Regions from separate parts of the Streptomyces sp. KPB2 genome, predicted to be linked through region 2. Evidence: predicted binding sites of a transcription regulator. Region 2 holds the regulator's gene; the other holds the start of a gene.
What was found. Region 2 encodes HrcA, which represses chaperone genes, less so after heat shock. Its sites were predicted from a motif close to TTNGCACTCNGNNNNNCNGAGTGCNAA; they were not measured.
Positions count from the first base shown of each region.

Region 1: a site for HrcA is predicted at 4,385-4,411, ahead of groL (chaperonin GroEL). Genes of this name have one in related genera too.

Region 1 is NZ_CP034353.1:4,550,537-4,561,061, forward strand. Features, by position in the region: gene D1J63_RS20405 (hypothetical protein) at 61-777, shown strand; gene D1J63_RS20410 (glucosyl-3-phosphoglycerate synthase) at 789-1,733, opposite strand; SAM riboswitch class I at 1,906-2,053, shown strand; gene thrC (threonine synthase) at 2,071-3,363, shown strand; gene D1J63_RS20420 (MoaD/ThiS family protein) at 3,360-3,635, shown strand; gene D1J63_RS20425 (cold-shock protein) at 4,043-4,246, shown strand; gene groL (chaperonin GroEL) at 4,574-6,199, shown strand; gene D1J63_RS20435 (NADH:flavin oxidoreductase) at 6,432-7,562, shown strand; gene D1J63_RS20440 (carboxylesterase family protein) at 7,596-9,137, shown strand; gene D1J63_RS20445 (pentapeptide repeat-containing protein) at 9,240-10,400, shown strand; gene D1J63_RS20450 (hypothetical protein) at 10,434-10,525, shown strand, end outside.
Region 2 is NZ_CP034353.1:5,502,321-5,512,845, reverse strand. Features, by position in the region: gene D1J63_RS24780 (histidine triad nucleotide-binding protein) at 1-3, opposite strand, end outside; gene D1J63_RS24770 (S41 family peptidase) at 417-3,620, opposite strand; gene D1J63_RS24765 (hypothetical protein) at 3,688-4,176, opposite strand; gene D1J63_RS24760 (hypothetical protein) at 4,276-4,653, shown strand; gene D1J63_RS24755 (16S rRNA (uracil(1498)-N(3))-methyltransferase) at 4,732-5,481, opposite strand; gene D1J63_RS24750 (nitronate monooxygenase) at 5,478-6,563, opposite strand; gene dnaJ (molecular chaperone DnaJ) at 6,803-7,942, opposite strand; gene hrcA (heat-inducible transcriptional repressor HrcA) at 7,943-8,959, opposite strand; gene D1J63_RS24735 (MBL fold metallo-hydrolase) at 9,126-9,869, shown strand; gene D1J63_RS24730 (DUF3097 domain-containing protein) at 9,904-10,525, shown strand, end outside.

The sequences.
Region 1 (10,525 bases), 950 kb from region 2:
ACTGTGAACAGGTTGAGGATGTGCGGTGCACATTTCAACTTCTTGGGGGGCGGGCGCACCATGCCCATACGCATACGTACGCGACACCCGCGCACCGGCGGACTCACCGGCACGGCGGCCCTGATCGCGGCCTGCGCGCTGGCCCTGGCGGGCTGCGGCGACGGCGGCGACGCGAGTACGAAGGCGGAGGCACCCACGGCGGCCACCGCGACCGCCACCGCGACGCCGAGCAGCAGCCCGACCCCCGAGACGTCCCCCAGCACTCAGACGCCGACGCCGACTCCCACCCCGACCGCCGCCACGCTGGCGGACTTCACCGGCCGCACCATGAGTGCGGCCGTCCTCGCCGCCAAGGGGGCACACGTCGACTACACCGTGCTCCTCCAGGGCACCGGGCAGCCGGCCTCCTCCTGGGGCCTCGACGAGAAGGTCTGCGAGCAGAGCGGCGGCTCCGGCACCGTGACCTTCACCGTCCCCCGCGACGGCCGCGACTGCGCCGGGCGCCTGCTGCACACGCCGAAGCCGACCCCGAAGCCGTCGAAGACCCGGGCCGACGGCACCGGCGGCACGAGCGGGGGCGGTGGAACCGGTGGCGGAACAGGCGGCGGCACCGGCGTCTGCGAGCTGATGAGCCCGGCCGGCAACTGCTACGCCGACGGCCAGTTCTGCGCCACGAAGCACCGGGGCCTGAGCACCCACGGCCGCGGCGGCGAGTACCTGACCTGCGAGCAGGACTCCGGTGGCAGGTGGCGCTGGTCGGACGGCGTCCCCGGCTGAGGCGCGGGGGTTCAGGCCACCTTCCGGGCCGCGTACTCCGCGATCTCCGCCATCGGGGGCCGTTCCTCGGTGTCCACGGCGTAGGTGCGCGGCTCGAAGCCGTCGACGCCCCGCTCGAACTGGGTGAGCGTCGGCCGGACCAGGTGACCGCGGGCCAGCCGGAGCTGGGCGGTGCGGTAGATCGCGGCGGCCATCCGGCCCAGCGCCCGGCCGTCCTGGTGGCGGTGGACGCGCACCCCGACGTCCACCTGCGCGAGCGCGTCCAGGCCCACCAGGTGCAGGGCGTCGACCAGCATGCCGAGCTCGACGCCGTAGCCGACCGGGAAGGGGAGCCGTTCCAGCAGGGAGCGGCGGGCCGCGTACTCGCCGCCCAGCGGCTGGACGAAACCGGCCAGCTGCGGCCAGTGCATGTTGAGCAGCGGGCGGGCCATCAGCTCGGTGACCCGGCCGCCCTGCCCCGGGGCGGCGCCGAGCGGGCGGTCGTACATGGCCTTGACCAGGTGCACGTCGGGATCGGTCAGCAGCGGGCCCACGATCCCGGAGACGAAGTCGGCGGAGAACTCGCGCAGGTCGGCGTCGACGAAGCAGACGATGTCCCCGCCGGTGACCAGCAGCGACCGCCACAGCACCTCGCCCTTGCCGGGCACGGCGGGGATGCGGGGGAGGATCGCGTCCCGGTGCACGACACGCGCGCCGGCCGCGGCGGCCACCTCGCCCGTACGGTCGCTCGACCCGGAGTCCACGACCACGAGCTCGTCGACCAGCGGGACCCGCAGCATCAGCTCCCGCCGGATCACCGAGACGATGTCGCCGACCGTCGCCTCCTCGTCCAGCGCGGGGAGCACCACGCTGACCGACTGCCCGGTGGTGTGCTTGGCGGACAGGAGCTGCCGGACGGTCCGGTCGCCGGCGGACCAGGAGCGTGCGTTCAGCCAGCGCTCGACTTCTTCCAGCACGTCCGGGGGTCTCCTTCGTGATCCGTGGTGATGCGCAGTGATCCGTTGTGATCCATCTCGCGGTACGGACGACTGTCTCAACGGTCCTGGCCTTCGGTTACAGTCTTGAACAACGCGTGGGACCACCGCATGCCGGGGTCGCCGCGCGCACCAGCGAAGAACAACTTCATACCGCTCATCCAGAGGGGCAGAGGGATACGGCCCGATGAAGCCCCGGCAACCCTCCAGCCGGCACTTGTCACACGGACGTGGCGAGGCTCCCGGCTAGGGAAGGTGCCAAATCCGTCTCACGGCGAGATGCGTCGTGAGGAAGATGAGGAGAAAGGGCCTCGCCTCCATGGCTGTGCAGACTGCCGAAACCTCCACGAACCCCACCGACGGCACCGTCGACCTCGGCCCCGCCGCCGCGCTGAGCTGCCGGGAATGCGGCCACAGGGTTCCGCTCGGACCGGTCTTCGCCTGCGAAGAGTGTTTCGGCCCTCTCGAGATCTCCTACGACTTCTCGGCCTACGACACCGAGGAACTGCGGGGGCGGATCGAAGCGGGCCCCGCGAACATCTGGCGCTACGCCCCCCTGCTGCCCGTCCCGGCCGACGTGGCGACCAAGCCGAACATCAACCCCGGCTGGACCAAGCTCGTCAAGGCCGACAACCTCGCCCGCGAGCTGGGCGTCACCGGCGGCCTGTACGTCAAGGACGACTCCGGCAACCCGACGCACTCCTTCAAGGACCGCGTGGTCGCCCAGGCCCTGGAGGCCGCCCGCGCCTTCGGCTTCACCACCCTGTCCTGCTCCTCCACCGGCAACCTCGCCGGTGCCGTCGGCGCCGCCGCCGCCCGGGCCGGCTTCCGCTCCTGCGTGTTCATCCCGCACGACCTGGAGCAGGGCAAGGTCGTCATGGCCGCCGTCTACGGCGGTGAGCTGGTCGGCATCGAGGGCAACTACGACGACGTGAACCGCTTCTGCTCCGAGCTGATCGGCGACCCGGCCGGCGAGGGCTGGGGCTTCGTCAACGTCAACCTGCGCCCCTACTACGCCGAGGGTTCCAAGACCCTCGCGTACGAGATCTGCGAGCAGCTCGGCTGGCAGCTGCCCGACCAGCTCGTCGTGCCGATCGCCTCCGGCTCCCAGCTGACGAAGATCGACAAGGGGCTCAAGGAGCTGATCGAGCTCGGCCTGGTCGAGGACAAGCCGTACAAGATCTTCGGTGCGCAGGCCGAGGGCTGCTCGCCGGTCTCCACGGCGTTCAAGGCCGGCCACGACGTGGTGCGCCCGCAGAAGCCGAACACCATCGCCAAGTCGCTGGCCATCGGCAACCCGGCCGACGGCCCCTACGTCCTCGACATCGCCCGCCGCACCGGCGGTGCCGTGGAGGACGTGACCGACGAGCAGGTCGTGGACGCGATCAAGCTGCTCGCCCGCACGGAGGGCATCTTCGCCGAGACGGCGGGCGGCGTGACGGTCGGCGTGACGAAGAAGCTGATCGAGGACGGCGTGCTCGACCCGTCGCTCACCACCGTCGTCCTGAACACCGGCGACGGCCTCAAGACCCTCGACGCGGTGGCCGGCACCGGCCTCACCGCGACGATCCGCCCCAACCTGGACTCCTTCCGAGAGGCTGGCCTCGCATGAGCGTGACCGTTCGTATCCCGACCATCCTGCGCACCTACACCGGCGGCAAGGCCGAGGTCAGTGCCGAGGGGGCCAACCTCGGTGAGGTCATCTCCGACCTGGAGAAGAACCACACGGGCATCGCCGCCCGCGTCCTGGACGACCAGGGGAAGCTGCGCCGCTTCGTCAACGTCTACGTCAACGACGACGACGTGCGCTTCGAGCAGGGCCTGGAGACCTCGACGCCGGACGGCGCGGGCGTCTCGATCATCCCGGCGGTCGCCGGCGGCTGATACGGGTCGTAGCGTGAATTGCCCTCTCCGTGAGAGAAACGGAGGGGGCAATTCCATGTGGTTGAGCGCGGTAGAGTTGGGGAACGCGCTCCCGATCGGCACAACGGGAACCGTTAATTCCTGCCGCCCGCCCGACAAGAAACAGCCAAAGTGTGGGTGCTTTCTGCGGCTTTTGTTCCCTTTGCGTGCCCCGACTTGACCCGTATTCAGGCGAATTCTCGCTACATTCCGGACCGGGCGCGTCCAGATTTCTCGTCCGATTGACCTGTTGCAGACGGCAGTTGGACAGATACATTCAGCCGCGGTCGACGCGTTCCGGCGCACGCCCCCAGTCGTGAGGGGGCGAGGTCTGACCCGGGTCCGCGAAGTGCGGATCTGTGCAAGGGCCAGTAATAGGGGAGTTAGGCATGGCTCAGGGCACCGTCAAGTGGTTCAACGCGGAGAAGGGGTACGGCTTCATCGCGGTCGACGGTGGTGCGGATGTTTTCGTCCACTACAGCGCGATTCAGATGGACGGCTACCGCACCCTCGAAGAAGGCCAGCGGGTCGAGTTCGAGATCTCGCAGGGTCAGAAGGGCCCGCAGGCCGACATGGTTCGCCTCAGCGCCTGAGACGCGCGGCCACCGCAGCACCCGGTCTTCATCCGAAGGGCCCGTACCTCCAGGGGTACGGGCCCTTCGGCCTGCCCGGACGCGTGCCGTCCCCTTGTTCGCGGGTGGCTGACCGCCCGGCCCGATCCCCGAGAGGCGCTTGCACTCGACCATGCCGAGTGCTAATCATTGGCGTTAGCACTCTGAAGGTGAGAGTGACAACGAAGGACCGGGTCGGTGAGGCCCGCGGGCCGGGTGGGGAAGGAACCACAAGGCCGGCGAGCCGTCCGTCGCGGGCGCGGGCGCGGTCCGAAGGAATCACCCCCAGTCCTGGAGGGACCACTTCACATGGCCAAGATCATCGCGTTCGACGAGGAGGCGCGGCGCGGCCTCGAGCGCGGCATGAACCAGCTCGCGGACGCCGTCAAGGTGACGCTCGGCCCCAAGGGCCGCAACGTCGTCCTCGAGAAGAAGTGGGGCGCCCCCACGATCACCAACGATGGTGTCTCCATCGCCAAGGAGATCGAGCTCGAGGACCCGTACGAGAAGATCGGCGCCGAGCTGGTCAAGGAAGTCGCCAAGAAGACGGACGACGTCGCCGGTGACGGTACGACCACCGCGACCGTTCTCGCCCAGGCCCTGGTCAAGGAAGGCCTGCGCAACGTCGCGGCCGGCGCCAACCCGATGGCCCTCAAGCGCGGTATCGAGAAGGCCGTCGAGGCCGTCTCCGCCGCCCTGCTCGAGCAGGCCAAGGATGTCGAGACCAAGGAGCAGATCGCCTCCACGGCCTCCATCTCCGCCGCCGACACCCAGATCGGCGAGCTCATCGCCGAGGCCATGGACAAGGTCGGCAAGGAAGGCGTCATCACCGTCGAGGAGTCCCAGACCTTCGGTCTGGAGCTGGAGCTCACCGAGGGTATGCGCTTCGACAAGGGCTACATCTCGGCGTACTTCGCCACCGACATGGAGCGTATGGAGGCGTCGCTCGACGACCCGTACATCCTGATCGCCAACTCCAAGATCGGCAACGTCAAGGACCTGCTGCCGCTCCTGGAGAAGGTCATGCAGTCGGGCAAGCCGCTGCTGATCATCGCCGAGGACGTCGAGGGCGAGGCCCTGTCGACCCTGGTCGTCAACAAGATCCGCGGCACCTTCAAGTCCGTCGCCGTCAAGGCCCCGGGCTTCGGCGACCGCCGCAAGGCCATGCTCGGCGACATCGCCATCCTCACGGGCGGCGAGGTCATCTCCGAGGAGGTCGGCCTCAAGCTGGAGAACGCCACGCTGGACCTGCTGGGCAGCGCGCGCAAGGTCGTCATCACCAAGGACGAGACCACGATCGTGGACGGCGCCGGCTCGGCCGACCAGGTCCAGGGCCGCGTCAACCAGATCCGCGCCGAGATCGAGAACAGCGACTCGGACTACGACCGCGAGAAGCTCCAGGAGCGTCTGGCGAAGCTGGCCGGCGGCGTGGCCGTCATCAAGGCCGGTGCCGCCACCGAGGTCGAGCTCAAGGAGCGCAAGCACCGCATCGAGGACGCCGTCCGCAACGCGAAGGCGGCCGTCGAGGAGGGCATCGTCGCCGGTGGTGGCGTGGCCCTGCTCCAGGCCTCCCAGGTCTTCGAGAAGCTGGAGCTCTCGGGTGACGAGGCGACCGGCGCCAACGCCGTGAAGCTCGCCCTGGAGGCCCCGCTGAAGCAGATCGCCGTCAACGGCGGTCTCGAGGGCGGCGTCGTGGTGGAGAAGGTCCGCAACCTGACCGTCGGCCACGGCCTGAACGCCGCCTCCGGTGAGTACGTCGACATGATCGCCGAGGGCATCATCGACCCGGCGAAGGTGACCCGCTCTGCCCTGCAGAACGCCGCCTCCATCGCCGCGCTGTTCCTCACCACCGAGGCCGTCATCGCCGACAAGCCGGAGAAGGCCGCTCCGGCGGGCGCCCCGGGCGGCATGCCGGGCGGTGACATGGACTTCTGATCGACCGGTTCCGGTTGATCGACCGTCCTGCACGGACCGAGGGCGGCACTCCCCGAGAGGGGGTGCCGCCCTCGGGCCTTTCCGTGTTCCCGGCCGGCCGCCGTATGTGTCCCGGGTCACGGCGGATCGGCGGCCACGAACGGAATGCCCCGACCGGGCCGGGCCGTTCACCGAGGAGTGCGATGAATGCGCGCGCACATACCACCCGGTACCTACTCCAGGGAGCCCGCAAGTGACCGCCACCCCCACCGAGGCCGCCACCCGCGCCGCCCAACTGCTCGCCCGCCCGGCCACGATCAACGGCCTCACCGTGCCCAACCGCATCGCGATGGCGCCGATGACCCGCATGTTCTCCCCGGGCGGCATCCCCGGCGAGGACGTGGTCTCGTACTACGCGCGCCGCGCCGCGGCCGGGGTCGGCCTGATCGTCACCGAGGGTACCTACGTCGGGCACGAGTCCGCCGGGCAGAGCGACCGCGTGCCGCGTTTCCACGGCGAGGAGCAGCTCGCCGGGTGGGCGAAGGTCGCCGAGGCGGTGCACGCGGGCGGCGGCACGATCGTGCCGCAGCTGTGGCACATCGGCATGGTGCGCAAGGACGGGGAGCAGCCCTTCCCGGACGCCCCCGCCGTCGGCCCGTCCGGCCTGCGCATCGGCGAGGACGAGCCCACCGGGAAGGCGATGACCCAGCGCGACCTGGACGACGTCATCGGCGCCTTCGCCGAGGCCGCCGCGGCCGCCGAGCGCATCGGCTTCGACGGCGTGGAGATCCACGGAGCCCACGGCTACCTCGTCGACCAGTTCCTGTGGTCCGGCACCAACCGCCGTACCGACGCCTACGGCGGCGACCCCGTGGCCCGGACGAAGTTCGCCGCCGAGATCGTGGCCGCCGTACGGGAGACGGTCTCCGCCGACTTCCCGGTGATCTTCCGCTACTCCCAGTGGAAGCAGGAGGCCTACGACGCCCGCCTCGCCGAGACCCCCGAGGAGCTGGAGGCCATCCTCGCCCCGCTCGCCTCGGCCGGCGTCGACGCCTTCCACGCCTCCACCCGCCGCTACTGGCTCCCCGAGTTCGAGGACTCCGACCTCAACCTCGCCGGCTGGACCAAGAAGCTCACCGGCAAGACCGCCATCACGGTCGGCTCGGTCGGCCTCGACGGCGACTTCACCAAGGCCTTCCAGGGCGAGGGCGCCCCGGTGCGCAGCCTCGACAACCTCCTCGACCGCCTGGAGCGCGACGAGTTCGACCTCGTCGCCGTCGGCCGCGCCCTGCTCCAGGACCCGCGGTGGGCCGAGAAGGTGCTCGGCGGCCGCTTCGACGAACTCGCCCCGTACGACGCGGCATCGCTGAAGACCCTCGGCTGAGCGCGGTGCGCACCACGGCGTAGGGTCCGGAGGATGACGATCCCTGGACCCGCCGAGTCAGTGGAACCCGTGGTGCGCACCTCCGCCGGTGCGGTGCGCGGCCGGACCGAGGACGGCCTGGCCGTCTTCCGCGGCATTCCCTTCGCCCAGCCCCCGGTGGGCGAGGCCCGGTTCGCCGCCCCGCGCCGCCCCCGCCCCTGGGACGGCGTGCGCGACGCGTACGCCTTCGGCCCGCCGCCCCCGCAGGACCTCGGCGTCGCGGGCACCGTCGGCCCGCCGGACGTCCCCGAGGGCGACGACTGGCTGACGGTCAACGTCTGGACCCCGGCCCCCGACCCGGCCGCCCGGCGTCCGGTCATGGTCTGGATCCACGGCGGCGCCTACAAGATGGGCCACTCGGGCAGCCCCGCCTACGACGCCCGCCGCATAGCCGCCGACGGCGACCTCGTCGTCGTCACCCTCAACTACCGCCTGGGCATGGAGGGGTTCGCCCACATCGAGGGCGCCCCCGCCAACCGGGGCCTGCTCGACCAGGTGGCCGCGCTGGCCTGGGTGCAGGACAACATCGCCGGGTTCGGCGGCGACCCCGGCCGCGTCACGATCTTCGGCGAGTCGGCGGGCGCCGGTTCCGTGGCCTCCCTGCTGGCGATGCCCCGCGCGGCCGGGCTCTTCCGGCGGGCCGTCGCCCAGAGCGTGCCGGGCACCTTCTTCTCCACCGAACTCGCCCGGGACATCGGCACCGACCTGGCCGCCGAACTGGGCCTGCGCCCGACCGTCGCCGACCTCTCGGACATCGCCCCGGACCAGCTCGTCAAGGCCGGTCAGGCCCTCGCCCCGAAGATGCCCGGCAACGTCGCCCGCTGGGGCCAGGCCGCCCCCACGATCACCCCGTACGCCCCGGTCGTGGACGGCGAGTTCCTGCCGGTCGCGCCGTGGCAGGCGCTCGCCTCCGGCGCGGCCCGCGACGTGGAGCTGATGGTCGGTCACAACCGCGACGAGAACCGCCTGTTCAGCGCCCTGGCGGGCAGGCTCGGCGAGGTGGGCGAGGACCGCGCGGGCGCCGCCCTGCGTCTGTACGCCCCGGGCGGTGAAGCGGCCTACCGCGCCGCGTTCCCGCAGGCGTCGGCCAACGACCTCTACGAACGCGTCCAGACCGACTGGCTGTTCGCGATGCCGTCCCTGCACCTGGCCGAGGCCCACCTCGCGGGCGGCGGCCGGGCCCACGTCTACGAACTGACCTGGCCCGCCCCCGCCTTCGGCGGTGCCCTGGGCGCGTGTCACGCCCTGGACATCCCCCTTCTCTTCGGCGCCTTCCAGGCCGACCTGGCACGGCTCCAGTTCGGCGGCGCGGAGCCGTCCGAGGAGGCGCTGGCCCTGTCGTCCCGCTTCCGCGCCTCCTGGACCGCCTTCGCCCGCACCGGCGACCCGGGCTGGCCCGCGTACGACACGCAGCGGCGCCTGGTCCAGGTCCTGGACACCGAACCGACGGTCGCGCCCTACCCGGAGGAGACCTCCCGACGCCTGTGGGAGGGCCACGAGTTCACACCCCTGCCGCTGCTGAGGGCCAAGGGGTGAGCGGCGGAGGACACCTGGTGGCCCGGCCGGCCGTCCCCCGCCCGGGCCGGAGGCGCCGCCGCCCTTGATCGGCTTCCGGGCGGCGCCTAGGCTCCGGTGCCCATGGGGACGGGGGATGCATCCGGCGGGCGTCGCGCGGGGCAGGACGGGCGGGTCGGGCGCCGGGTGGTCGCGGGGCTGCTGGCCGTGGCGGGGACGGCCGTTCTGGGCACGGTGTTCGTCGTCCTGCCGGGCGTGGTGGTCGACCACGATCTCGCCGGGGCGAGCGTGGCCGCACCGGACCGGCTGAAGGCGGTGAACGATGTCCGCACGACGCTTCTGCAGGTGATCGGCGGCCTGGTGGTGCTCTTCGGCGCGTACGCCACCTGGCGCCAACTGCGGGTGAGCCAGGCCGGCTTGCGCGCCACCCAGGAGGGCTACGTCACCGACCGGTTCAGCCGGGCCGTCGACCAGCTCGGCAGCGACAAGCTGGATGTGCGCATCGGCGGGCTGCACGCACTGTGGCGGATCGCGGAGCAGTCCGACCGCGACCGGGAGGCCATCATCTCCATCCTGGCCGCCTACCTGCGTACCCACCTGCCCTGGCCGCCCGCCGGGCCGCAGGCACCGGCTGCCGACGTGCCCATCAACGACATCGCACCCCTGGAGACCCGGACCGCCGACGCCCAGGTGGCGCTCACCGCGCTCGGCGTGCTGTGCGAGCACCGGGAGCAGTCCTGGGTCAATCTCAGCCTCACCGACCTGCGCCGGGCCGACTGCGACGGACTGTGGTTCCCCGAGGTCAACTTCGACCGGGCCTGCATGGAGGCGGCGAGCCTCTACCACGCCAATCTGACCCAGGCGTCCCTGGTCTCGCTCAACCTGCGGCACGCCGACCTCACGACGGCGATCCTGCGCCGGGCCCGTTGCGTTCTGACCGACCTGCGGGCCGCCAAGCTGGTCGGGACCGACCTGCGCGACGCCGACTTCACCGGGACCGACCTGCGCGAGGCGAACCTGCGCAAGGCCGACGCCCACGGCGCGGTCTTCCACCGCGCGGACCTCCGTCTGGCCGACCTGCGCGGCACCGACCTGAGCACCGCCGACCTCGCCGAAGCGCGGCTGACCGGTGCCCTGGCCAGCGAGCACACCCGCTGGCCCGCCGGTTTCGACCGCACGGCCGCCGGTGTCGTGGACGCCGAGGACCCCGGCCCCGAGCCGTCACCCCTGCTCCAGCCCCCCGGGACGACGTGGCAGGCCCCGCCGCTGCGGTCCACGCCCTGACCGGCGCTCGAACGCGCGTGGTTCAATGACCGCATGGGGGAGGACCGCATGTCTCTGGGGCCACTGGAACTGGCCGACGGGCGTTGGCGCGTCGGGGACGCCGAGCGGAGCGACGGCCACTGGGT
Region 2 (10,525 bases):
CACTTGGCTCTCCTCACGCCGGTGATCTTCTAAAGGCATCGTATCGGCCACCACCGCCGCCGTAGCTGCGGACAGTCGCGCCGCCGCCCGCCCCCCAGCTGCGGGCAGTCGTGCCGCTGGGGCGGCACGGGTGGGCGCAGCGGCACCCGGCCCGCGCCGGCGAGCGCCCCCACCCGGCGTCCACCACGGCGCGCGGTGCCCGTGCCGGCGTGGGGGTGGGGTGCGCAGCCCGGCGGAACGGGGTGCCGCCCGCGCCCACCCGTGCCGCCCCAAGCGGCACGACTGCCCGCGGTTGGAGCGGCAGGACCGCCCGGGGATGGAGCACGGCACGACTGCCCGCGGATGGAGCACGGCAGGACCGCCCGCGGTTGGAGCGCGGCGCGACTGCCCGCAGGCTTGGTCACGGGCGCCGCGGGCTAGGGGAGGCTCGGCGGTGTTTTCGCCGGGGTTTCCTCCAGCGCCGCCAGCGCGAGCGTGATCGCCTCGTCCAGTTGGGGGTCACGGCCCGCCGCATGGTCCTGCGGGCGCTGGGGGACCTCGACGTCGGGGTCGACACCGTGGTTCTCCACACCCCAGCCGTACCCCTCCAGCCAGAACGCGTACTTCGGCTGCGTGATCAGCGTCCCGTCCACCAGCCGGTAGCGGCTGTCGATGCCGATGACGCCGCCCCAGGTGCGGACGCCGACGACCGGCCCGATCCCCAGCGCCTTGATCGCCGCGTTGACGATGTCGCCGTCCGAGCCGGAGAACTCGTTGGCGACCGCGACCACCGGCCCCCGGGGCGCGTCCAGCGGATAGCTGGACGGCCGCATCCCGCGCGGCAGGTCCCAGCCGACGATGCGCCGGGCCAGCTTCTCCACCACCAGCTGGGAGGTGTGCCCGCCGCGGTTCTCGCGGACGTCGACGACCAGGCCCTCCCTGGCGACCTCGACCCGCAGGTCGCGGTGGATCTGGGCCCAGCCGGGCGCCTGCATGTCCGGGACGTGCAGGTAACCGAGCCGCCCGCCGGACTTCTCGTGGACGTAGGCACGCCGGTCGGCGACCCAGGCGTGGTAGCGCAGCGGCTCCTCGTCGGCGAGCGGGACGACGACGGCGTGCCGCACCTCGCCGCCGCCGGACGGCGAGATGGTCAGCTCGACCGGCTTGCCCGCCGTGCCGACGAGCAGCGGCCCGGGCCCGGTGACCGGGTCCACGGCCTGTCCCGCGACCGCGACGATCGCGTCCCCGGCACGCACGGCGACACCGGGCGCGGCGAGCGGGGAACGGGCGTTGGGGTCGGAGGTCTCGGAGGGCAGCACACGGTCGATGCGCCAGGTGCCGTCCTCGTGGCGGGAGAGGTCGGCGCCGAGCAGGCCCTGCCGGGCGCCGGAGCCGTGGCCGCCGCGCGGGGTGACGTAGGCGTGCGAGGTGCCGAGTTCGCCGTGCACCTCCCACAGCAGGTCGACCAGGTCGTCGTGGGTGGCGACGCGGTCGAGGACGGGCCGGTAGCGGTCCAGGACACCGTCCCAGTCGACGCCGTTCATGTCGGCCCGCCAGAAGTGGTCCCGCATGATGCGCCCGGTCTCGTCGAACATCTGCCGCCACTCGGCGGCCGGTTCGACGGTCTGGCGGACCCGGGCCAGGTCGACGGTGATGTTGGTGTCGCTGTCCTCGTCGCCGGAGGCCCGCCGGTCGCTGGGTACCACCTTGAGCCGTCCGTCGGTCCACAGCAGCACCCGCTTGCCGTCGCCGCTGACCTCGTAGTGGTCGGCGTCCCCGCCGAGGTGCTCGACGCGCTGCTGGGCGAGGTCGTACCGCTCCAGCTCGGTGTTGGGGTCGGGGTCCTCCGGGTTGGCGCGGGAGGCGCCGAGGACGCCGGTGAGCGGGTGGCGCAGCCACAGGACGCCGTCCTTGGCGGCGCGCAGCCGGGAGTAGCGGGCGGCCTCGACCGGGAAGGGCACGATGCGGTCGGCGAGGCCCTCGATGTCGATGCGGGTGGTGGGGGTGCCCTCGCTGTCGGGGGTCTCCTCGCGGTCCGGGGTCTCGAAGGCGCGGCCGTGGCGCTGCGGGCCGAAGGGCGAGGGGGTGGTCGCGGCGAGGGTGATCAGGTAGGGGCGGGCGCCCTCGACGAAGGCGAGGTCGAAGACGTGTTCGTCGTAGACCGGGTCGAAGGAGCGGGTGGAGAGGAAGGCGAGGTGCTTGCCGTCCAGGGTGAAGGCGGGCGAGTAGTCGTTGAAGCGCAGCGGCGTCGCCTCGCTCACCGACAGGTCGGTGGTGTTGGCGAGCTTGAGCTGGCGCAGCGGCTCCGGACCCGGGTGGGACCAGGCGAGCCAGGCGGAGTCGGGCGAGAAGACGAGGCCGGAGGCGTCGCCGTCCTCGCTGCGGTCGACCTCGCGGACCTCGCCGGTCTCGCGCTCGACGAGCAGCACCCGCCCGTCGTGCGAGGCGACGGCGACGCGGCTGCCGTCGGGGGCGACGGCGAGGTGCAGCACCCGGCCGAGCTGCCCGGCGGCCAGGCGCCGTGCGGTGGCGCCGGGGGCGAGTCCGGTGGCGGGCGCGAACTCCAGGGCGTCGTCGCCCTCGGCGTCCGTCACCCACACCACCCACTCCTCGCCCTCGGCGCGGAAGGTGCGCGGCAGCCGGTTGCGCACGCCGGGCGTGACCGCGAGCGCGCGGGCGGGGCCGGAGCGGTGGGTGACCCAGTGCACGCCGCCGCGTACGGCGACGGCGCTGCCGCGCGCGGTGTGGTCGGGGGACGCGGAGCCGAACCAGCGGGCGGCGTTGACCGGGTACGACTGGAGGTCGACGCGGGCGCCGCCGAGCCGGATGTCCAGGCGGCGCGGTTCGGCGCCGTCCAGGTCGTCGAGGGTCCACAGCTCACCGGCGGACGAGTAGACGACACGGGTGCCGTCGGTGGCCGCGTGGCGGGCGTAGAAACCGTCGAGCGGCGTGTGCCTGCGCAGGTCGGAGCCGTCGGCGAGGGAGGAGTAGAGGGCGCCGGTGCCCTCGTGGTCGGAGAGGAAGGCGATGCGGTCGCCGACCCAGAAGGGGTACTCGATGTTGCCGTCGAGGTCGGCGTGCAGGCGCACGAACTCGCCGTCGTCCTCGGCGTCGATCCACAGCTTGCCGGCCGTGCCGCCCCGGTAGCGCTTCCACCAGGCGGCCTCGCGGCCCATCGGCGCGGACAGCAGCACGGTGTGCGGGCCCTGTGCGACGTCGCCGACGGGGCCGTACGGCAGGGTGGTGGCCGGTCCGCCGTCGAGCGGGACGGCGCGGGCCCAGCTGCGGCGCAGGCTGGCCTCGCCGTAGGTGCTCAGGGCGAGGACGCGGCCGTCGGCGGTCCAGCCGCGTACCTGGGTCCGGCTGCTGCCCCAGTGGGTGAGGCGCTTGGCGGGGCCGCCCTCGACGGGAGCGACGTGCACCTCGGGGGCGCCGTCGCGGGTGGAGGTCCAGGCGACCGTGGTGCCGTCGGGCGAGATCCGCGGGTGGTTCACCGGCACGTTGTCGGCGCTGACCCGCCAGGCACGGCCGCCGTCGAGCGGGGCGAGCCACACGTCGTCCTCGGCGGTGAAGGCGACCAACTCGCCGTGCGGGTGCGGAAAGCGGAGGTAGGCAGGCGCTGCGGGCTGAGTCACCCCCATACCCTATGCAGGGGCGCGGCCCGCCGACAGAGGTTTGGATCACTTCCCGGCCACGGCCGCCGTCCGGTCACTTGCCCTCGACCGGGCCGCAGTGCGGGTCCTTGGGGCACCAGATGGTCCGGGTGACGGTCACGGTGGGCCCGGGCCGGTCCTGGGAGGGCCGGTTCGCGGGCGGCGCGCCGGTGGCGTCGCAGTTGCCCAGGCCCTTGACCCGGAACCACTCCTTGCCGTCCACCTTCGCGGTCAGATTCCCGCGCACGCAGGCGCCGTTGACCACCTTGGTGACCTTGCCGTCGACGGTGATGTCCTGGCCGCCGTCCGTCCTGCCCTCGCAGTGGACGGAGGCGACCGCGTGCTCGGTCGCCGAGGCCGTGGTGCCCTTGTCGCCGTAAGAGGCGGTGCAGGTGAGCCAGCGCACCTCCGCCTTCTGCCGCTCCAGTTCGCGGGTCACGGTCTGGTCGGTCGTGTACGCCACGGTCGCGGTGCCGAGTCCGCCCGGTTCGCACGCGGCGAGACCGCCGACGACGACGGCCGAGCCGACGACCACCGGAGCCATGCGCCAAATCCGCCTCAATGCCCCCATGGAGGGCAGCCTGCCACCGCCCGGGGGCCGGCGGTAGGGCGCATACGGCCACTCCTCACTACCGTGGTCGTCATGGGTGACGACCGCAGGCAGCGCAGGCTCGTCGTGGACGCGGGCACCACCTGGCTGTGGAGTCACCGGCAGAAGCGGGGCCGCGACGGCGTCTGGCGGGACGCGCTGACGCTCCACCGGGACGGAGTCCGGGTCCGGTTCGTCTTCCGCGCGGGCGCGCCCGACTCCGGCCGGTGGACCACGGAGGGCGGCTCCTGGTACGAGGGCTGCGCGGGCGACGATCGCGGCAACCTGCTCAACCTGCGCGAACCCGGTGTCGTACGGGCGCTGGTCGACGAGGCCGGGCGGCGGGGGCTGCTGCCCGGGCCCGGGGACCGGCCGGTGGAGCTGGACGGCTGGGAGCTGTTCCCCGCCGTGGTCGCCGCCACCGACGGCTGACCGGGGCCGTCACAGGACCGGCCCCGGCACCGTCAGAAGTCGGCTTGCGGCACCGTCAGAAGCCGGCTCACGGCGCCGTCAGGACCAGCGGCCGGTGCGGGCCAGGAGTACGGCGGTCGCGGCGGTGCCCGCGGTGGAGGTGCGCAGGACGCTGCGGCCCAGTCGGTAGGGCCGCGCACCGGCCTCGGCGAAGAGCGCCAACTCCTCCGGGGACACGCCCCCTTCCGGGCCGACGACCAGCACGATGTCGCCGGCGGCGGGGAGTGCGGCGACGGACAGGGGCGCGTCGCCGCTCTCGTGGAGTACGGCGGCGAAGTCGGCCTCGGCCAGAAGTGAGGCAACCTGCTTGCTAGTCGCCGCGTCCGCGACGTCGGGGAAGCGGACCCGGCGGGACTGCTTGCCGGCCTCCCGGGCCGTCGCCCGCCACTTGCCGAGCGCCTTCAGGCCGCGTTCGCCCTTCCACTGCGTGATGCACCGGGACGCCGCCCAGGGCACGATCGCGTCGACGCCGACCTCGGTCATCGTCTCGACGGCCAGCTCGCCGCGATCGCCCTTGGGCAGGGCCTGGACGACGGTGACGCGCGGCTGTTCGGAGGGCTCCTCGCGCACGCCGTCCGGGACGGTGACGACGAGTCGGTCCTTGCCCTCGGCCGCCTTGACCACGCCGTCGGCCCAGCGGCCGCGTCCGTCGGTGAGGACCACCTCCTCGCCCGCGCGCAGCCGCTTCACGGAGACGGCGTGCCGTCCCTCCGGGCCGTCGAGGACGTACTCGCCCGCGGGCAGGTCCTCCGGCCGCAGGGAGTCGACCACGAACACCGGTGCGGTCATCGGCCGCCGCCTCCCGTCGCATAGCCCGACAACGCTGTCCCGGCGGCGGCGAGTTCGGCCACCAGCACCTCCACGAGCTGTCCGGCGGGCAGCTCCCGGGCCATCCGGTGGCCCTGTCCCGCCCACAGCGCCATGCCCTGCGCGTCCCCCGCCTTCGCCGCCGCCTTGCGCACCGGCGAGGTGAGGTGGTGCACCTCGGGGTAGGCGGCGGGGGCGTAGGGCCCGTGCTCGCGCAGGAAGCGGTTGACCAGCGCGCGGGCGGGGCGGCCGGAGAAGGCGCGGGTGAGTTCGGTGCGCACGAACAGCGGGTTGGTCAGCGCCTGCTTGTGCAGGTCGTGGGCGCCGGACTCGGGGGTGGCGAGGAAGGCGGTGCCGAGCTGGGCCGCGCTCGCGCCGGCCGCGAGGACCGCGGCGATCTGGGCGCCGCGCATGATGCCGCCGGCCGCGACGATCGGCAGGCTCACCGTCTCCCGGACCTGGGCGACCAGCGACAGCAGTCCGGTGCCGGCGCCGCCGGTCTCCGGGTGGTCGCGGTGGGTGCCCTGGTGGCCGCCGGCCTCGGCGCCCTGCGCGATCACCGCGTCGGCGCCGGACTGCTCGACGGCCCGGGCCTCGTCCGCGGTGGTGGCGCTGACCAGGGCGAAGGTGCCCACGCGGTGCAGGGAGTCGACGACCTCACGGCTCGGGACGCCGAAGTGGAAGGACACCACCGGCACGGGGTTGTCGAGGAGTACGGCGAGTTTGGTGTCGTAGCCGTCGTCCCGGCCGCTGTCGGGGTCGCCCAGCTCCGTCTCGTACCAGGCGGCCTCTCCGGCCAGCTGGTGGGCGTAGACGTCGACGGCGGCGGGGTCGGCCGCCTCCGGCTGCGGGAGGAAGAGGTTGACGCCGAAGGGGCGGCTCGTCAGTCCCCGCAGGTGCTTGATCTCCTGGTACATCCCGTCCGCGGTCTTGTACCCGGCGGCCAGGAAGCCCAGCCCGCCCGCCTCGGACACCGCGGCCGCGAGCTGGGGCACGGAGACGCCGCCCGCCATGGGTGCCTGCACGATCGGGTAGGGGAAGAGATCGGTCAGTGCGGAGGACATGACGGCATGTTGTCACGTCCTCCGCACAAGTCCGAATCCGGGCTTCCGTTGGCATACGCCAGGAGCATCCGCATCCCCGGCGGGCCCGTCAGCGCCCGTTGAACGCGTCCTTCAGCCGAGAGAACAAGCCCTGCTGCCCCGGCTGACTGTGTCTGCCCGGGGGACGACCCCCGGACCCCCGGCAGGCTCCGGCCGCCGCCCACACCCACGCGGCAAACCGACACCCGCCGAGCTCCACATCAGCGCCCGTTGAACGCGTCCTTCAGCCGAGAGAACAAGCCCTGCTGCCCCGGCTGGAACTGGCCCTGCGGGCGTTCCTCTCCGCGCAGCTTGGCCAGCTCGCGCAGGAGGCGTTCCTGTTCGGGGTCGAGCTTGCCCGGGGTGGTGACCTCGACGTGGACGATGAGGTCGCCTCGGCCGCCGCCGCGCAGGTGGGTGACGCCCCGGCCGTGCTTCGGGATCGACTGGCCGGACTGGGTGCCCGGTCGGATGTCGATCTCCTCCATGCCGTCGAGGGTCTCCAGCGGCACCTTGGTGCCGAGGGCCGCCGCCGTCATCGGGATGGTGACCGTGCAGTGCAGGTCGTCGCCGCGCCGCTGGAAGGTCGAGTGGGCCAGCTCGTGGATCTCGACGTACAGGTCGCCGGCGGGGCCGCCGCCGGGGCCGACCTCGCCCTCGCCCGCGAGCTGGATCCGGGTGCCGTTGTCGACCCCGGCCGGGATCTTCACGGTCAGGGTGCGCCGGGAGCGGACCCGGCCGTCGCCCGCGCACTCGGGGCACGGGGTGGGGACCACGGTGCCGAAGCCCTGGCACTGGGGGCAGGGTCGGGAGGTCATGACCTGGCCCAGGAAGGACCGGGTGACCTGCGAGACCTCACCGCGACCGCGGCACATGTCACAGGTCTGGGCCGACGTGCCCGGCGCCGCGCCCTCGCCGTTGCAGGTGTTGCAGACGACCGCCGTGTCGACCTGGATGTCCTTGGTCGTGCCGAAGGCGGCCTCGTCCAGCTCGACCTCGATGCGGATCATCGCGTCCTGGCCCCGGCGGGTGCGCGAGCGCGGCCCGCGCTGCGACGCCGTACCGAAGAACGCGTCCATGATGTCCGAGAAGTTCCCGAAGCCGCCCGCGCCGAAGCCGCCGGCGCCACCGCCGCCCCCGGCCTGGGAGAGCGGGTCGCCGCCGAGGTCGTAGACCTGCTTCTTCTGCGGGTCCGACAGCACCTCGTAGGCGGCGTTGATCTCCTTGAACCGCTCCTGGGTCTTCGGATCGGGGTTGACGTCCGGGTGCAGCTCGCGGGCGAGCCTCCGGAACGCCTTCTTGATCTCGTCCTGGGAAGCGTCGCGGCGCACGCCGAGTACGGCGTAGTAGTCCGTGGCCACCTACGACTCCGCCAGGATCTGTCCGACGTACCGTGCCACTGCGCGTACCGCTCCCATCGTTCCCGGGTAGTCCATGCGGGTCGGTCCGACCACGCCGAGCTTGGCAACCGCCTCGCCGCCCGAACCGTAGCCGACCGACACGACGGACGTTGAGTTGAGTCCCTCGTGGGCGTTCTCATGACCGATCCGTACGGTCACGCCCGGATCCTTCGCCTCGCCGAGCAGCTTGAGGAGCACGACCTGCTCCTCCAGTGCCTCCAGCACCGGCCGGATCACCAAGGGGAAGTCGTGCCCGAAGCGGGTCAGATTGGCGGTGCCGCCGATCATCAGCCGCTCCTCGTTCTCCTCGACCAGCGTCTCCAGGAGAGTGGAGAGCACGGTGGAGACCGTACCCCGATCCTCGGCCTCGAAGGGCTCCGCAAGATCTTCCACCAGAGACGGGACATCCGTGAAACGGCGTCCCGCGACCCGGCTGTTGAGCCGGGCCCGCAGATCGGCCAGCGAGGCCTCGCCGAACGGCGCCGGGCAGTCGACCATGCGCTGCTCGACCCGGCCGGTGTCCGTGATCAGCACCAGCATCAGGCGCGCGGGCGCCAGCGAGAGCAGCTCCACGTGCCGCACCGTCGAACGGGTCAGCGAGGGGTACTGCACGACGGCGACCTGCCGGGTGAGCTGCGCGAGCAGCCGCACCGTGCGGGCCACCACGTCGTCGAGGTCGACGGCGCCCTCCAGGAAGTTCTGGATGGCACGCCGCTCGGGCGCGGTCATCGGCTTGACGCCGGCCAGCTTGTCGACGAAGAGCCGGTAGCCCTTGTCGGTCGGGATGCGCCCGGCGCTGGTGTGCGGCTGGGCGATGAACCCCTCGTCCTCCAGGGCCGCCATGTCGTTGCGCACGGTGGCCGGGGAGACGCCGAGGTTGTGCCGCTCGGTGAGGGCCTTGGAACCGACCGGTTCCTCGGTGCCGACGTAGTCCTGGACGATGGCGCGCAGCACCTGGAGCCTGCGTTCACTGAGCATCGGCGCGCACCTCCAGCTGTCGTCCGCCCGTTTCGGCCTGTCTGGCCTGCGTTGACCTGTCTGCCCTGGCACTCACGGCTCGCGAGTGCCAGACTTCCCCGGCCCAGTGTACGGCCGTGGGGTACGCCCCCGGCAAGGCCGTGACGATGCCGTTAGCGTCGTCGCCGTGACGGTGACTTGGGAAGAGCTGGGCTGGGAGCGGCTGGCGGACGGGGTGGGGCGGTGCCGGCTGCCGGGCTGGGACTGCACGGCGGGGCTGGTGCTCGGCGCGGGCGGGGCACTGATGGTGGACGCGGGGTCCAGCCTGGCGGAGGGCGCCCGGTTGCACGAGGCGGCGCGGCGGCTCGCCGACCACCGTGTGACACATCTCGCGCTGACCCACCCGCACTTCGACCACGTCTTCGGCGCGGCGGCGTTCGAGGGCGCGGAGGTGTACGGCGCGTACGGCGCGGCGGGTACGGGCGCGCTGTTCGCGCCGGGCGGACAGGGGCGGGAGGCGTTGCGCGCGGACGCGGTGGCGGAGGGGCTGGACGCGCGGGCGGCGCGGGAGGCGGCCGACGCGCTCGTCCCCGTCCGGCAGGATGTCCGCGGCGAGCAGCGGCTCGACCTGGGCGGTGGCCGTCAGCTCCTGCTGGCCGACGTGGGTCCGGGGCACACGTCACACGATCTGGCGGTGCTGGTGCCCGGCTCCCCGGCCGTCGTCTTCTGCGGCGACCTGGTCGAGGAGTCCGGCGAGCCGCAGGCGGGCCCCGACGCCGTACCGTCCGACTGGCCGGCGGCCCTGGACCGGCTGCTCGATCTGGGCGGCGACGACGCGCTGTACGTGCCGGGTCACGGAGCGGTGGTGGACGCGGCGTTCGTGCGGGCCCAACGGGACGCGCTGGCCGTCCGGTTCGGCGTGTCGCGCTGATCACCGGGCGGGCGTTCCTCGTATCGTCGGCAGAATGCGCCAGTACTCCGCCGACCTGACCCCTCCGTGGAAGAAACCGCAGCCCGTTCCCGAGGTGCCGGCCGACCCCGGTCTGGTGGTCGAGGAGCCCGGCACCGGGTTCTGCGGCGCGGTGATCCGCTGCGAGGCGGGCACGGTGACCCTGGAGGACCGCTTCGGCAAGCACCGCGTCTTCCCGCTGGAACCACGCGGGTTCCTGCTGGAGGGGCGGGTGGTGACGCTGGTGCGGCCGTCCTCGTCCACCGGCCCGGTACGGCCCTCCCGTACGGCGTCCGGTTCGGTCGCCGTCCCCGGCGCACGGGCGCGGGTGGCGCGCGCCGGGCGCATCTATGTCGAGGGGCGGCACGACGCCGAGCTGGTCGAGAAGGTCTGGGGCGACGACCTGCGCGTCGAGGGCGTCGTCGTGGAGTACCTGGGCGGCGTGGACGACCTCCCGTCGATCGTCGCCGACTTCGCCCCCGGCCCGGACGCACGGCTGGGCGTCCTGGTGGACCACCTGGTGCCGGGTTCGAAGGAGTGGCGCATCGCGGAGGCGGTGACGAGCGAGCACGCGCTGGTGGTGGGCCACCCGTACATCGACATCTGGGAGGCCGTGAAACCGTCGTCGGTGGGGATTG